DNA from 2 places in the Geodermatophilus sp. URMC 62 genome. Region 2 is predicted to be linked to the other one. Evidence: riboswitches for the same ligand, from Rfam matches in the RefSeq annotation. Region 2 holds a riboswitch; the other holds the start of a gene.
The links. Region 2 has a riboswitch for S-adenosylmethionine ahead of ACU616_RS06985 (bifunctional o-acetylhomoserine/o-acetylserine sulfhydrylase). Riboswitches for the same ligand answer to the same signal wherever they lie in the genome.
Positions count from the first base shown of each region.

Region 1: another riboswitch for S-adenosylmethionine. It lies ahead of thrC (threonine synthase); the one in region 2 lies ahead of ACU616_RS06985 (bifunctional o-acetylhomoserine/o-acetylserine sulfhydrylase).

Region 1 is NZ_JBRFHY010000001.1:2,390,702-2,394,858, reverse strand. Features, by position in the region: gene ACU616_RS11500 (SDR family NAD(P)-dependent oxidoreductase) at 1-565, opposite strand, end outside; gene ACU616_RS11495 (cold-shock protein) at 774-974, opposite strand; gene thrC (threonine synthase) at 1,181-2,482, opposite strand; SAM riboswitch class I at 2,495-2,617, opposite strand; gene ACU616_RS11485 (HAD family hydrolase) at 2,679-3,509, shown strand; gene ACU616_RS11480 (alpha/beta fold hydrolase) at 3,827-4,157, shown strand, end outside.
Region 2 is NZ_JBRFHY010000001.1:1,453,440-1,457,596, forward strand. Features, by position in the region: gene ACU616_RS06980 (acetyl/propionyl/methylcrotonyl-CoA carboxylase subunit alpha) at 1-1,869, shown strand, start outside; SAM riboswitch class IV at 1,901-2,015, shown strand; gene ACU616_RS06985 (bifunctional o-acetylhomoserine/o-acetylserine sulfhydrylase) at 2,058-3,350, shown strand; gene metX (homoserine O-acetyltransferase MetX) at 3,350-4,157, shown strand, end outside.

The DNA.
Region 1 (4,157 bases), 940 kb from region 2:
TCGGGGTGTCGATGCCGCCGGGGCAGACGACGCTCACCCGGACCCCCCGCGACGCGGCCTCCGCCCGCAGGCTGAGCGAGAGCCCGACGACCGCCCACTTCGTCGTCGCGTAGGGGCCCATGCCCGGCGCCGGCAGCAGACCGGCCAGCGAGGCGGTGTTGACGATGTGACCGTGTCCCTGCCGCAGCATCAGGGGGTAGGCGGCCTGCACGCCGTGGACGACCCCCCGGAGGTTGACGTCGATGGTCCGGTCCCAGTGCGCCGGGCTCAGCTCCTCCGCCGGTCCGCCGATCCCGAGGCCGGCGTTGTTGACCAGCAGGTCCAGCCGGCCGTGCCGCTCCGCGGTCCCGTCGACCAGCGCGGCGACCGCGTCGGCGTCGCGCACGTCGACGGCAGCCGCCGTGGCCGTGCCGGGTCCGGCGGCGGTCAGCCGCTCCGCGGTCCCCTCGGCTGCCGCGCCGTCGACGTCGGCGAGGACCACCTGGTCCCCGCGACGCACCAGCGCCGCGCCCAGGGCTCGTCCGATCCCGGATGCACCACCCGTGACGATCGCGATGCGCGACACGGCACCCCCTCGTCCCCCGGCGCCGGCCGCGCCTCCTGCGGCAGCCTCCCGCGGCGAGGAGCCCGGGGCCACACCCCGCCGCACGGCGGCCGGCCGCGGAGCACCGGGAGGCCGCGGAGCACCGGGAGGAGGGCACCGCGACCACACGGCACCGAGGCCCGGCTCCCTGTCGGGGACCCGGGCCTCGGTGGGCGTGCAGAGGTGGTTCTCAGGCGGTGCGGACCGCGTCGGCCTGCGGACCCTTCTCGCCCTGGACGACCTCGAAGGTGACCCGCTGGCCCTCGTCGAGGCTCTTGTACCCGTCCATCTGGATGGCCGAGTAGTGGACGAAGACGTCCTGGCCGCCGTCGAGGGCGATGAAGCCGAAGCCCTTCTCGGCGTTGAACCACTTCACGGTGCCCTGTGCCACGTGTGCTCCCACGTTCGTGCGTGCGGACGGACCCCGGGTTCCGGGGGCCGGGTACAGCTCTTCCGCCCGTCGGACACGAACGTGGAACTGACAACCGCGCGAGAACGTACATCAGGGACAGCCAGGTGGGGAGTCACCCCACGCACGACTGCTGCCCGATCGGGGGAGCTGCTCACCCGGACCGGCGCCGGGACGAGCGTACGCCCCTACCGGATGAGCCCGGCCGCCCGCACCGACTTCAGCGACGGCTCCACGCGGTGCGTGGGGCCGACCACCGGCTCCAGCGGGTCGAGGGTCTTGAGGCCCTCGCCGGTGTTGAGGACGACGGTCTCCTTCGTGGGGTCCAGCCGCCCGTCCTCGACCAGCTGCCGCAGCACGGCCACGGTCACCCCGCCTGCGGTCTCGGCGAACACGCCGGTGGTGCGGGCCAGGTCGCGGATGCCCTGCACGATCTGCTCGTCGCCGACCCGGCCGACCGCGCCGCCGGTGCGCCGGATGGCGTCGAGCGCGTAGGGGCCGTCGGCGGGGTTGCCGATGTTCAGCGACTTCGCGATGCCGGTGGGCCTGACCGGCTTGACGACGTCCCAGCCGTTGTCGAAGGCGGTGGCGATCGGGTCGCAGCCGGCGGACTGGGCGCCGAAGACCCGCCACTCGGTGGCCTCGACGATGCCGGCGGCGGCGAGCTCCCGCCAGGCCTTGTCCACCTTGGTCAGCAGCGAGCCCGACGCCATGGGGATGACCACCTGGGCCGGGATCCGCCAGCCGAGCTGCTCGGCGATCTCGTAGCCCATCGTCTTGGAGCCCTCGGCGTAGTAGGGCCGCACGTTCTGGTTGACGAAGGCGGTGTCCTCGAACTCGTCGGTCTCGACGAGCTCGCTGGTCAGCCGGTTGACGTCGTCGTAGGACCCGTCGACGGCGACCAGCGTCTGGCCGTAGACCGCCGACTGCACCACCTTGCCTGGCTCGAGGTCGGCCGGGATGAAGACGTAGGAGGGCAGGCCGACGCGGGCGGCGTGCGCGGCCACCGAGTTGGCCAGGTTGCCGGTCGAGGCCGCGGCGATCTTGGCGTAGCCCAGCCGCTTGGCAGCGGTGGCCGCCAGGCTGACCACGCGGTCCTTGAACGAGTGGGTGGGGTTGGCCGAGTCGTCCTTGACCCACAGCCCGCCGGTGAGGCCGAGCTCGGCGGCCAGCCGGTCGGCGCGCACCAGCGGCGTCATGCCGGGATCGAGGGAGACGCGGTCGGCCGGGTCCTGGCCCACGGGCAGCAGGGCGGCGTAGCGCCAGATGTTCTGCGGGCCGGCCTCGATCTGCTCCCGCGTCACCGCCCGCATGCGCTCGGGGTCGTAGTCGACCTCCAGCGGGCCGAAGCACTGCGCGCAGGCGTGCTCGGCGATGAGGCCGAAGGTGGCGCCGCAGTTGCGACAGACGAGGCCACGGGCGGGGCTCGGGGGGACGGGGCCGCCGGCGGACGAGTCGGCCTGCAGCGAACCGGGAGCGGTCAGGGTCATGCGACGACTACCTCCTCATCTTCCCCGCGGCGGGCCGTCGAGCCGTGCGGGACGGAATTGGCACCTCTCGCCGCTCGCGCAGCGCGGTTGCCGGGGCTTCACCGGGCCGTGTCCCTCTGCCCCTCTGGATGAGTGGAACGGGGCCGACTCTACCCGGGTCCCGGAGCACCGCCGTGGTCCGGCCATGCTGGGCGTCATGGCCTCGGCTGCAGCCCGCATCGTCTACACCGACCTCGACGGCACGATGGTCGGCGCGCGGGGCTCCTTCTGGCACACCGCGGACGGCGTCCCCACCGCCGAGCCGGCCACCGCGCTGCTCGAGCTGCACACCGCCGGGGTCCCGCTGGTCATCGTCAGCGGGCGGACCGTCGACCAGGTGACCGAGGCCGGGCGGATCTTCGCCGCCGACGGCGCCATCGCCGAGCTGGGTTCGTTGGTCACCTGGAAGGGCGGCCGGGCGCGCCACCAGCTTCCCGGCGAACTGCCCGCCGAGCACGCCGGGCGCACGCCCGTGGACGTCATGGCCGGGCTCGGCGTCGTCGAGGACCTCTGCGCGGCGAACCCCGGCCGGCTGGAGTGGCACGCGCCCTGGCACACCACCCACTCCGGCGATGCGCTGCTGCGCGGGTTCGTCGACCCGCTCGCCGTCGACGCGTGGCTCGCCGAGCGGGGCCTGGGCTGGCTGTCCCTCAGGGACAACGGCGCCATCCCCGCGACGGCGGAGCTGGACCTGGCGCCCGAGGGGCAGCTGGCGCGGGTCTACCACCTCATGCCGCGCGGGATCTCCAAGGGCGCGGCGATCGCCTGGGACCTCGAGCGCCGCGGGATCGACCCCGCCGACGCCGTCGCGGTCGGCGACAGCGCCAGCGACCTGGAGATGGCGCCCGTCGTCGGCCGGTTGTGGATCACCGCCAACGGCGCCGAGGTCGAGGGCATGCCGGAGTTGCTGGCCGCCGTCCCGAACGTGACCGTCACCGACGGGGCGATGGGCGAGGGCTGGGCCCAGGCGGTGCGCGCGAGCCTCTGACCGGACGACGGCGGACGGGGTCGTGACGCGGTCCTGCGCACGCCGGTGCGGAAGCGCCCGGCGTGGACGACGGCCACCCGGAGCCGGCATCCCGTCTTGCCCGGTCAACCAGACGGATAAATACTCCCGCCTGACGTCGATCGGCGAAGCGGGGCATCCGAACGGGCTGCGGCCATCTTGCCCGGACCTGGTGACCGCGGTCGGCGACGACGCCGCGGAGGCGACCCTCCGGTGAGTGCCCCTGGACCCCTCGCGGGCACCGGACCAGCGATCAGCGACGATCGGAGCACCAGTTGAGCCACACCACCGACAGGGCGATGAACCGCAGGCGCGTGCTCGCCGGGCTGGCCGGGGCGGGCGTCGTCGCGCTCGGCGCGACCGCCGGACCCGCGAGCGCGGCGCCGGGCACCTCGGGGCCGTCGGGGCCGGGGGGACAGGCCGGCGGCCCCGGCCAGCGGGCGGAGCTGATCCCCGCGCAGACGTCGTGGGAGCCGGTGCCCCCGATGACGGGGAGCCTGGGCCAGGTCCAGATCCCGGGTGTGAAGCTGGCGGTGTGGGACACCGGCGGGAACGGCACACCGATCGTGCTCATGCACCCGCACAGCGGGCACGGCGGCGTGTGGGGCTACCAGCAGGCGGCCCTCGCCG
Region 2 (4,157 bases):
CGCGCCGCCGACGTCGCCTACCGCCTGGGCCCCGCCCCGGCCGCGCAGAGCTACCTGTCGGTGCCCCGGGTGGTCGAGGCGTGCCGGGCCACCGGCGCGCAGGCCGTGCACCCCGGCTACGGCTTCCTCTCGGAGAACCCGGCCCTGGCCGCCGCGCTCGCCGACGCCGGCGTGGTCTTCGTCGGGCCGCCGGCCGAGGCGATCCGGGTGATGGGCGACAAGATCGCCGCGAAGAAGACCGTGGCCGCCTCCGGCGTGCCCGTCGTCCCGGGGATCGCCGAGCCCGGCCTTCCCGACGACGACCTCGTGGCCGCGGCGCCGGGCATCGGCTTCCCCGTGCTGGTCAAGCCCTCGGCCGGCGGCGGCGGCAAGGGCATGCGGGTGGTCGAGGACGCCGCGGACCTGCCCGCCGCACTGGTCAGCGCCCGCCGGGAGGCCGCCGCCGCGTTCGGCGACGACACCCTGTTCCTCGAGCGGTTCGTGCACCGGCCGCGGCACGTCGAGGTCCAGGTGCTCGCCGACGCCCACGGCGCCGTCGTCCACCTCGGCGAGCGCGAGTGCAGCCTGCAGCGCCGCCACCAGAAGGTGGTCGAGGAGGCCCCCTCGCCGCTGCTCGACGAGGCCACCCGCGCCCGGATCGGTGCGGCCGCCTGCGCCACCGCGCGCAGCGTCGGCTACACCGGCGCCGGCACCGTGGAGTTCATCGTCTCGGCCGACCGGCCCGAGGAGTTCTTCTTCATGGAGATGAACACCCGCCTGCAGGTCGAGCACCCGGTCACCGAGCTGGTCACCGGCCTGGACCTGGTCGAGCAGCAGCTGCGCGTGGCCGCCGGCGAGCCCCTGGCGTTCGGCCAGGACGACGTCGCGCTGACCGGCTGGGCGATGGAGGCGCGGGTCTACGCCGAGGACCCCGGCCGCGGCTTCCTGCCCACCGGCGGGCGGGTGCTCGCGCTGGCCGAGCCCGCCGGCGCCCGCGTCGACTCCGGCGTCGCGGCCGGCACCGTCGTCGGCTCGGACTACGACCCGATGCTGGCCAAGGTGGTCGCGCACGGCCCCGACCGGGCCACCGCGCTCGCCGCGCTCGACCGGGCGCTGGGCGACACCGCGGTGCTCGGCGTGACCACCAACGTCGGGTTCGTCCGCGCGCTGCTGGCCGAGCCCGACGTGCGCGCCGGGCACCTGGACACCGCGCTGCTCGACCGGGTGGCCGCCTCCTACGCGGTCCCGCCGGTGCCCGACCTCGCCGTCCTCGCCGCCGCCGCGCACCTGTGGCTCACCGCCTGGGCCGCGGCCGACCCGGCCGACCCGTGGAGCGCGCCGAGCGGCTTCCGGCTGGGGGACGCCGCGCCGTTCACCGTCCGGCTCGAGGCCGGCGGCCGGCCGCGCACGGTGGCGCTGACCGGCACGCCGGCCGCGGCCCGCGCCACCCTCGACGGCGCCGACGCCGGGACGCTGTCCTGCGCGGCCGAGGACGGCGGCCTGGCGCTGGTGCGCGACGGTGTGCGGTCCCGCTGCCTGGTCGCCGCCGAGGGAGACGCCGCCGCCGACGGCGACGGCGACGGGCACGGCCTGTTCGTGCACGCCGACGGCGCGGACTGGCCGCTGCGCCGGGCCCGCCGCGTGGTGCTGCGGCCCGACAGCGCCGCGGCGCACCCCCCGGAGCTGACCAGCCCGATGCCCGGCTCGGTGATCGCGGTGCCGGTGACCGACGGACAGGTCGTCACCGCCGGGGAGCCGGTGGTCGTCGTCGAGGCGATGAAGATGGAGCACACGCTGCGCGCCCCGGCCGACGGCGTCGTCGAGCTGCTCGTCGCGGCCGGCGACCAGGTGCGGCTCGACCAGGTGCTCGCCCGGCTCACCCCCGCCTGAGCCGGAGCCCGCTCCGCTAGGGTCGGCGCAGGCTCACGAGAGGCAGCGTCAAGCACCTGGCTGGCTGCCCGGCAACCTCTCTCCGTCCGAGGTGCTCCAGGGGAAGAGCCGGCCGCGCGGCACCCGCCGCCCGGCAGGACGGAGTCCTCCGTGCGCCGCGGGGTCTCCCGAACGAGAGGAGACGGCGCGTGACCGACCCGCAGAGCTGGAGCTTCGAGACCCGGCAGATCCACGCCGGCACCGGCCCCGACCCGACCACCGGCGCCCGCGCCCTGCCCATCTACGCCACGACCGCCTACCAGTTCCGCGACAGCAAGCACGCCGCGGACCTGTTCGCGCTGGCCGAGATGGGCAACATCTACACCCGGATCATGAACCCGACGCAGGACGCGCTCGAGCAGCGCGTGGCCTCGCTGGAGGGCGGCGTCGCGGCGCTCGCGGTGGCCAGCGGCATGGCGGCGGAGACGCTGGCGCTGCTCAACGTCGCCGAGGCCGGCAGCCACGTCGTCGCCTCGGCGTCGCTGTACGGCGGCACCTACAACCTGCTGCACCACTCGCTGCCCAAGCTCGGCGTCGAGGTGTCCTTCGTCGAGGACCCCGACGACCCGCAGAGCTGGCAGTCGCTGGTGCGCGAGAACACCACGGCGCTCTACGGGGAGTCGATCGGCAACCCGAAGGGCGACGTCCTCGACATCGCCGCCGTCGCGGAGGTGGCCCACCGCAACGGCGTCCCGCTGATCGTGGACAACACCATCGCCACGCCGTTCCTCGTGCGGCCGCTGGAGCACGGTGCCGACGTCGTCGTCCACTCGGCGACGAAGTACCTCGGCGGGCACGGCACCGCGATCGCCGGCGTCATCGTCGACGGCGGCACGTTCGACTGGACGTCGGGGAGGTTCCCCGGGTTCACGACGCCGGACCCGACCTACCACGGCGTGGTCTACGCCGACCTCGGCGCCCCGGCCTACGCGCTCAAGGCCCGCGTGCAGCTGCTGCGCGACCTCGGCCCGGCGATCAGCCCGTTCAACGCCTGGCTGGTCGTGCAGGGCATCGAGACGCTGTCGCTGCGCATGGAGCGGCACGTGGCCAACGCCCAGCGGGTGGCGGAGTTCCTCGAGGCGCACGACGAGGTCGAGTCGGTGCACTACGCCGGCCTGCCGTCCTCGCCGTGGCACGCCGCCCAGCAGCGCTACGCCCCGCGCGGCGCCGGCGCGGTGCTGGCCTTCGAGATCCGCGGTGGCGTCGAGGCCGGCCGGCGCTTCGTCGAGGCGCTGGAGCTGCACAGCCACGTGGCCAACATCGGCGACGTCCGCAGCCTGGTGATCCACCCGGCCTCGACCACGCACTCGCAGCTCACGCCCGAGGAGCAGCAGACCACCGGGGTCACGCCCGGGCTGGTGCGCCTGGCCGCCGGGCTGGAGGGGATCGACGACATCCTCGCCGACCTCGAGGCGGGGTTCCGCGCGGCCAAGGGGGCGTGATGACGGGGGTGCGGGACGTCCCGGCGTCCCGCACCCCGCCGCGCACCGGCGGGTGGCGCGACGGCGACCCCGCCGGGGACCGGCTGTTCCTCGACCTGGACGGACCGGTCCGCCTCGAGCGCGGCGGGGTGCTGCCCGGCGTCCGGGTCGCCTACGAGACCTGGGGGACGCTCGCGCCCGACGGCGGCAACGCGGTGCTCGTCGAGCACGCGCTGACCGGCGACAGCCACGTCACCGGGCCGGCCGGGCCCGGGCACCCGACCGCGGGCTGGTGGGCGCCGCTGGTCGGGCCGGGGGCGCCGCTGGACACCGGGCGGCTCTTCGTCGTCTGCGCCAACGTGCTCGGCGGCTGCCAGGGGACGACGGGGCCGTCCTCGACCGCGCCCGACGGCGCCCCGTGGGGCGCGCGCTTCCCCGAGGTGACCGTCGGCGACCAGGTGCTGGTGGAGGCCGCGCTGGCCGACGCGCTCGGCGTCCGCCGGTGGGCCGCCGTCGTCGGCGGGTCGATGGGCGGGATGCGGGCGCTGGAGTGGGCGGTGGCGCTGCCCGAGCGGGTCGCCGGGGTGCTCTTCCTCGCCTCCGGCGCGGCCGCGACCGCCGACCAGATCGGCACGCAGACGACCCAGCAGGCCGCGATCCGCGCCGACCCGGTCGCCGGGCTCGGCGTCGCCCGGCGGATCGCGCAGCTCACCTACCGCAGCCCGGTCGAGCTGGAGGAGCGGTTCGGGACGACCGTGCAGGACGACGGCCGCTTCGCCGTCGTCTCCTACCTCGACCACCACGCCGACAAGCTCGCCCGCCGCTTCG